One region of the Camelimonas sp. ID_303_24 genome, then DNA from elsewhere that is predicted to be linked to it. Evidence: predicted binding sites of a transcription regulator. Region 1 holds the regulator's gene; the other holds the start of a gene.
The links. The regulator PhoB, encoded in region 1, activates phosphate uptake and scavenging genes when phosphate is short. The targets are predictions, from matches to a motif close to TGTCATNNANCTGTCAT.

Region 1 (3,408 bases):
CACCGCCTTCATGTATCTGGGCGAACTGGTCGAGTTCGACGAGACCTCGCGCATCTTCACCACCCCATCCGACCAGCGGACGCAGGATTACATCACCGGCCGGTTCGGCTGACGGGCGCCGGTCAGCGCCCGCGCCCCGCGCGATGACGGGCCTGAGGAACAGCAACATGACCCGGAGGCGAGGGCGAGGCCGCCCCCTCCGCCAGAACAGCACGGACATCGCCGGCAACCGCCGGTTGATGGTCCAGGGAGACAGAGCATGGCCGAACATATCGTTTCCGCCTATGACGCCGAACTCGCCGCCCTGCGCAACCGCGTGGTCGAAATGGGCGGCATCGCCGAGAAGATGCTGGATGACGCGACCCGCGCGCTGGTGCGCCGCGACGCCGAACTGGCCCAGTCGGTCATCAACACTGACGCCCGCCTCGACAGCCTGCAGCGCGAGATCGAGGAAAACGCCATTCTCACCATCGCCAAACGCCAGCCGATGGCGGTGGACCTGCGCGAGATCATCTCGGCGATCCGCGTCGCCGGCGACGTCGAGCGCATTGGCGATCTGGCCAAGAACATCGCCAAGCGCGCCGTGGCCATCAGCGGCCAGATGCAGCCGACCCGCATTGTCGTCGGCGTCGAGCACATGAGCGACCTGGTCCAGGAACAGCTCAAGGACGTGCTTGACGGCTTCACCCAGCAGAACGTCAACGTCGCCATCGACGTCTGGAAGCGCGATGGCGAAATCGATGCGCTGTACACATCGCTATTCCGTGAGTTGCTGACCTATATGATGGAAGATCCGCGCAATATCGGCTTCTGCACCCACATGCTGTTCTGCGCCAAGAATATCGAACGCATCGGCGATCACACCACCAATATCGCCGAGACGATCTATTACCTGGTCACCGGCAATCCGCTGGTCAGCGAGCGGCCGAAAAATGATGACACCAGCTTCGCCCGCGTGGGCGAGGGCTGAGACGGGGCTTTCGGGCCAGGACCGCCGCCAGGCAAAAGAGGGCGCCGCTCTCCCTGATGCACTGCATCGGGCTGGGGGCAGGGCATGGACGGGCGCCTGGCGGAGCTGTGACTGGCTCCGGGCAGGCGCGACATGCCGCAGAGGCTGGCGGGATCGCGCCGCTGGCCGGAGAACCGCCGGGGCGTGAGAAGTCCGCCGGGCGTGGAGTGGAATATGGCGACGCGCATTCTGATTGTTGAGGATGAGGAATCCCTCTCCCTGCTGCTGCGTTACAACCTTGAAGCTGAGGGTTATATTGTGGATGCCGTGGCGCGCGGCGACGAGGCCGAGGTGCGCCTGCTGGAGGCGCCGCCGGATCTGGCGTTGCTGGACTGGATGCTGCCAGGCCTTTCCGGCATCGAGCTGTGCCGCCGCCTGCGCCAGCGCGAGGAGACGGCGCGCCTGCCGGTCATCATGCTGACGGCGCGGGGCGAGGAGGCGGAGCGCATCCGCGGCCTTGCCACTGGCGCCGATGACTATGTGGTCAAGCCATTCTCGGTGCCGGAGCTGCTGGCCCGCGTTCGCGCCCTGCTGCGCCGCGCCAAGCCGGGCCACGTGGCGGCGCTGCTGACCGCCGGAGATATCGAGCTGGACCGTGAAACCCGTCGCGTCCGCCGCTCGGATCGCGAGCTGCATCTGGGCCCCACCGAATTTCGCCTGCTGGAATTCCTGATGCAGAGCCCAGGCCGGGTGTTCACCCGCGAACAGTTGCTCGACAGCGTCTGGGGCCGGGACGTCTATATCGACGAGCGCACGGTGGACGTGCATGTGGGCCGCCTGCGCAAGGCCATCAACCGGCCGCGCCAGCCCGATCCGATCCGCACGGTTCGCGGGGCGGGCTATTCGTTCGATGAAACCTTCGCCCGCTCCTGAGCGGGGGTGTTGTTGGGGGGGCCGGTTTTCAGCGGGGCGGTCGCCGTCCTGCGTCAGGACAATGCGCCAGATCAGGGCCGTAAGGCAGATCGCCCCCGGCGTGGTCTGGTTGCACAGGCTGGATGCCCGTCATTGCAAAACCCGCCGCGCCGGCGGGTTTTTTGTGCGCGCCTGAAGTCTTGCCGCGCGAAGGCGGTGCGCGCCGGCAAACCAAAAAGCACCAAAAAGCAAATGCCCGCGACGGGCGCGGGCATTGGATCGGCGCGATGGCTGGCGGCCGCCGCCGGCTCAGTTGCTGCGGCGGTCGCGGCGACGCTCCGGCGGCTGGTAAGCGATGCGGCTGTGGAAGGTGCAATAGGGAATGCCCGGCGTCGTCCGGTTGCCGCAGAAGCAGAAATCCGCCGTGGTCGGATCGCCCATGGGCCAGCGGCACATGTTCTCGCGCAGTTCCATGATGGTGACGCGCTGGGATTCCGGCGCGGCGATGGCCGGAGAGGACGACACGGCGGCGACGGCCGCAGGCGCCGGCGTTTCCATCGGGCGCTCAGGCGCAGCGGCGACGGCGGCCAGCGCCGTGTTGCCCTGCACCAGCGGAATGCTGGCGGTGGCCCGCGCGGTTGTCGTCGCGACGCGCGGTGCGGCGACGGAAACGGTCTTGCGCGGCTTCTGCGCGCTCCCCGATGGTGATTTTGCCCGGCCGGACAGGCCAAGGCGATGAACCTTGCCGATCACCGCGTTACGCGTCACGCCGCCCATGGCGGTGGCGATCTGGCTGGCGCTGAGCCCTTCCGACCAGAGCTTCTTCAGCAGTTCGACGCGTTCGTCGCTCCAGCCGCTTCCAGCCTCGCTCATCCGTCCCTCCGCACCAAATTCGGTCATGCAGAAAATCTGCGTAAACGCGCTGAACTGGTTCAGCTACGCAAAACATCAATTCGCCAAGGTAACGGCGCCACGATATGTCGTGGGATATGTCCAGGACCATACAAGATGGCGGGACAGGGCTTCAACCGCAGCAGTCCGCTCCCCACCGTTTTCCCCAGGAACATGATGAAAACGAGTCCGTGATCATCTTTTTTCAACGATTTTACGGACGTGGGAGGCTGGACGGGCGGTTGCCGCTGGATAACACATATGGCGGCAAAGGCACGCCGTCATTGTCGCGTGACTGTTGCACGCCGGCGTCATGATCCGCCGCCTGGCTGCTCCGCGCCACTGGCCGGAACCGGCAGGAACTTCGCCTTGGCCTGGTCCCGACCTGGTCTGGATCTGGCCCGAAACCGGGAGCCTGTCTGGCGTCGCGGTGTAAATGCATCCCGTAATTGACAGAATTGTCGCCCGGCATAAAATACAGCCGGTGCCGCCCTTCGTGAGGGCGGCACTTTGATTTTCATGAACGATTGGGCTCTGGGCGCTGGCGCCCCGATCCCGCGTTCGCAGGCGCGACGCAGCCTGACGGCGAATACGGCAAAGTTGATGTCGGGGCCGGCGTCGCCATCAGGGAGTGCGGTCAGTGACGTCGCCGCTGT
Region 2 (3,408 bases), on a different contig from region 1:
CGAGCGCTGAAAACGTCTTCAGATCCGCCTGGATTCCGGCGCCGCCGCCTGAATCCGATCCTGCAATGGTGACGGCGATGGCGGTCAAGGCCTGCTCCCGGCAAAAGAAATCCGTGTGCGAAACTGCGCTCCGCTTGTGCCCGCAGAATGGCGAAACCGCAATCGCATCGCCATCAACCTCGTCGCGCCGCCTCGATTGCCGCCACATCGATTTTGGTCATGCCCATCATTGCCTCGAAGGCGCGCCGGGCTTCATCGCCGCCCGCCGCCAGCGCCCCGGTCAGCGCGCGCGGCGTGATCTGCCAAGACACGCCCCATCTGTCCCGACACCAGCCACAGGCGCTTTCCTCCCCGCCATTGCCGACAATGGCGTTCCAGTAGCGGTCGGTTTCCGCCTGATCGTCAGTGGCGATCTGGAAGGAGAAGGCTTCGCTCTGTTTGAATGCCGGGCCGCCGTTCAGGCCGATGCAGGGAATGCCGGCGACCGTGAATTCCACGGTCAGCACGTCGCCCTTCTTGCCGGATGGAAAATCAGCGGGCGCGCGATGCACGGCGGTGACGGCGCTATCGGGAAAGGTCGCGGCGTAGAACCGGGCCGCCGCCTCGGCGTCTTTGTCATACCAGAGACAGATGGTGTTCTTGTTCATGGCGTGTCCTTTCGCGGAGCAGGGCGGCCCTGGCGCAAGGCCCCGGCGAGCGGCGCCGGCTCAGGGCAGGGACGGGCGGAAGGGGCTCAGGCGCCGAACGCGTCCCGGCCCCCTCCCTGGTTCCCATGTTGCCAGAAAACCGGTGGGGCCATAACCGCGCCCGGCTCACGCCCTCAGAACGCCGCCCGGAAGGCGCCGCCGTCGATCAGAAAATTCTGGCCAGTGATATAGCCGGCGTGGGCGCTGCACAAAAAGGCGCACAGCTTGCCGAACTCGTCCGGATCGCCAAAGCGGCCGACGGGAATGGCCGTTGCCCGCTCGCGCGCCACAACGTCGGCGTCGCGCCCGGCGGCTTCGGCCGCGCCGCGCATGATGCCGGTGAGCCGGTCGGTGGCGAAGGCGCCGGGCAGGATGTGGTTGACCGTTACGCCGTGCGGCGCCAGTTGCCGGGCCACGCCAGCCAGGAAGGCGGTCAGGCCGGCGCGCGCGCCGGACGACAGGTCCAGCCCCTCGATCGGCGTCAGCACCGATGCCGAGGTAATGTTGACGATGCGCCCGAAGCCGCGCTCCGCCATGCCAGGCGCCAGCGCCTGCACCAGTTCGATGGGCGCCACCATGTTTTGGGTGACGCCGCGCAGGATCCTGTCCCGGTCCAGCGCCGTATAGTTGGCGGGCGGCGGCCCGGCGTTGTTGTTGACCAGAATGTCGGCGTCAGGGCAGGCGGCCACCAGGCGCTGCTGGCCTTCCGCCGTCGCCACATCGGCCGCGATCGCCGTCACCGCGCCGCCTGCGCCGCGAATCGCCTCCGCCGTTGCGGCCAGCGTGTCCGCGTCGCGGCCGTTGATGACAATTTGGCAGCCCGCCGCCGCCAGCGCCTCGGCGCAGGCGCGCCCCAGCCCCTTGCTGGAGGCGCAAACAATGGCCTTGCGGCCGGCAATGCCCAGATCCATGGCGTTCTCCCGGTCTCGTCCGTGCGTTGGTCGCGATCAGACGCCCGGGCCGGCCGCCGGTCAATGGCCGTTCTGTCATCAGAGTGACAACAGCCCCTGTCACAGATGACGGCAGGGCGCCGCTTGCGGCTTGCCAGACGCCGGAGCGCACTCTGGAGCCGCATCCGCCGGCGCGGGGCGCCCCAGCGCTCTCATCGGGACGGCCCGCCCGTCTCCCTGCACAGGCCAGAGGGCGATTGATCCCATCCGCGACGCCCATCTTCGATCTGGCGGATGCGGAAAGCGCCCGGGGGCGACAGGAGGCAGAGCATTGACCATGGACCAGACAGCAGGGCCCGATGACGCCGTTATCCGGGTGCGGGCCATGTTCATTTCAGACGCCCATCTGGGTACGCGCGGCTGCCAGGCCGCCATGCTGCTGGACTATCTGCGCCACTACGACGCCGACGTGATCTATCTGGTCGGCGACATGATTGACGGCTGGCGCCTGCGCTCCGGCTGGTACTGGCCGCAATTGCATAATGACGTGGTGCAAAAGCTGCTGCGCAAGGTGCGCAAGGGCGCGCGGCTGATCTATGTGCCTGGCAACCACGATGAGTTTCTGCGCGACTATGTGGGAAGCAACTTCGGCGACATCGAAATCTGCGATCGCGCGGTGCACGAATCCGCCGATGGAACCCGCATGCTGGTGATCCATGGCGACCAGTTCGATATCGTCATGCGCCACGCCCGCTGGCTCGCCTTTTTGGGCGACGGCGCCTATTCGACGGCGCTTATCGCCAACACCTGGCTCAATATGGCTCGCCGCAAGCTCGGCCTGACCTACTGGTCGCTGTCGGCCTGGGCCAAGCTGAAGGTCAAGGACGCGGTCAATTTCATCGGCAGCTTCGAGGAGTTGCTGGCCAGCGAGGCGCGTCGCCACGAGGTGGACGGCGTCATCTGCGGCCACATCCACCACGCCGCCATGCACGACCGTTTCGGCGTCCGCTACATGAATACCGGCGACTGGGTGGAAAGCTGCACCGCCCTGGTGGAGCACTATGACGGCCGCTACGAACTGCTGCGCTGGGCCGACGTGGTGCGCGAGCGCGAAGCCCGCGCCGCCGCGTCGCTGGCTGCTGTCGCCGTGAGCAGCGACGCCGCGCGCAAGGCGGCGTAACGGCGGCTGGCGCCTGGCGGTCGATCATGCGCGCGCCGCTCGTTCCCTGTTTCGTCCGCGGCGCCAGGGCTCGCCGCGTCCGGCGATATCCATCTTCTGTTTCTCTGGCAGGAATTCATGCGCATTGTCATCGCCAGCGACGCCTGGCGCCCCCAGGTCAACGGCGTCGTCCGCTCCCTGGAGAACATGGCGGCCCATGCCGCGGATTTCGGCGCCAGGGTGGATTTCATCACGCCCGACCAGTTCCGCAGCTTGCCGATGCCGGGCTATCCGGAAATTCGTCTCGCCCTGACAACCGGGCGCGCCATGGCGCGCCGGCTGGCGGCATTGCAGCCGGACTATGTGCATATCGCCACGGAAGGACCGCTAGGCCGCGCCGTTCGCGCCGCCTGCCTGGCGACGGGCCGGCCGTTCACCACCAGCTACCACACGCGTTTTCCTGAATATATCGCCGCCCGCATGCCGGCGCCCGAGGGGCTGGTCTACGGCCTGTTGCGCCGTTTTCACAACTCCGGCGCCGGGGTCATGGTCAGCACGCCCAGCCTCGCGCGCGATCTGGAGGCGCGGGGCTTCCGCAATGTCATGCGCTGGTCGCGCGGCGTCGACGGCGCGTTGTTCCGGCCGCGCCGCAAGGGACTGCCAGGCCTGACCG

Region 2: ACERNI_RS00510 (UDP-2,3-diacylglucosamine diphosphatase) is a predicted target of PhoB. The motif match lies at 1,671-1,687, and genes of this name have one in related genera.

Annotation. Positions count from the first base shown of each region.
Region 1 covers NZ_JBLLJM010000011.1:62,244-65,651, forward strand. Annotated here, with positions in the region: gene pstB (phosphate ABC transporter ATP-binding protein PstB) at 1-112, shown strand, start outside; gene phoU (phosphate signaling complex protein PhoU) at 260-970, shown strand; gene phoB (phosphate regulon transcriptional regulator PhoB) at 1,184-1,882, shown strand; gene ACERNI_RS11560 (GcrA family cell cycle regulator) at 2,171-2,734, opposite strand; gene ACERNI_RS11565 (acetylornithine transaminase) at 3,393-3,408, shown strand, end outside.
Region 2 covers NZ_JBLLJM010000001.1:109,005-112,412, forward strand. Annotated here, with positions in the region: gene thiD (bifunctional hydroxymethylpyrimidine kinase/phosphomethylpyrimidine kinase) at 1-88, opposite strand, end outside; gene ACERNI_RS00500 (VOC family protein) at 174-647, opposite strand; gene ACERNI_RS00505 (SDR family oxidoreductase) at 821-1,597, opposite strand; gene ACERNI_RS00510 (UDP-2,3-diacylglucosamine diphosphatase) at 1,914-2,756, shown strand; gene ACERNI_RS00515 (glycosyltransferase family 4 protein) at 2,874-3,408, shown strand, end outside.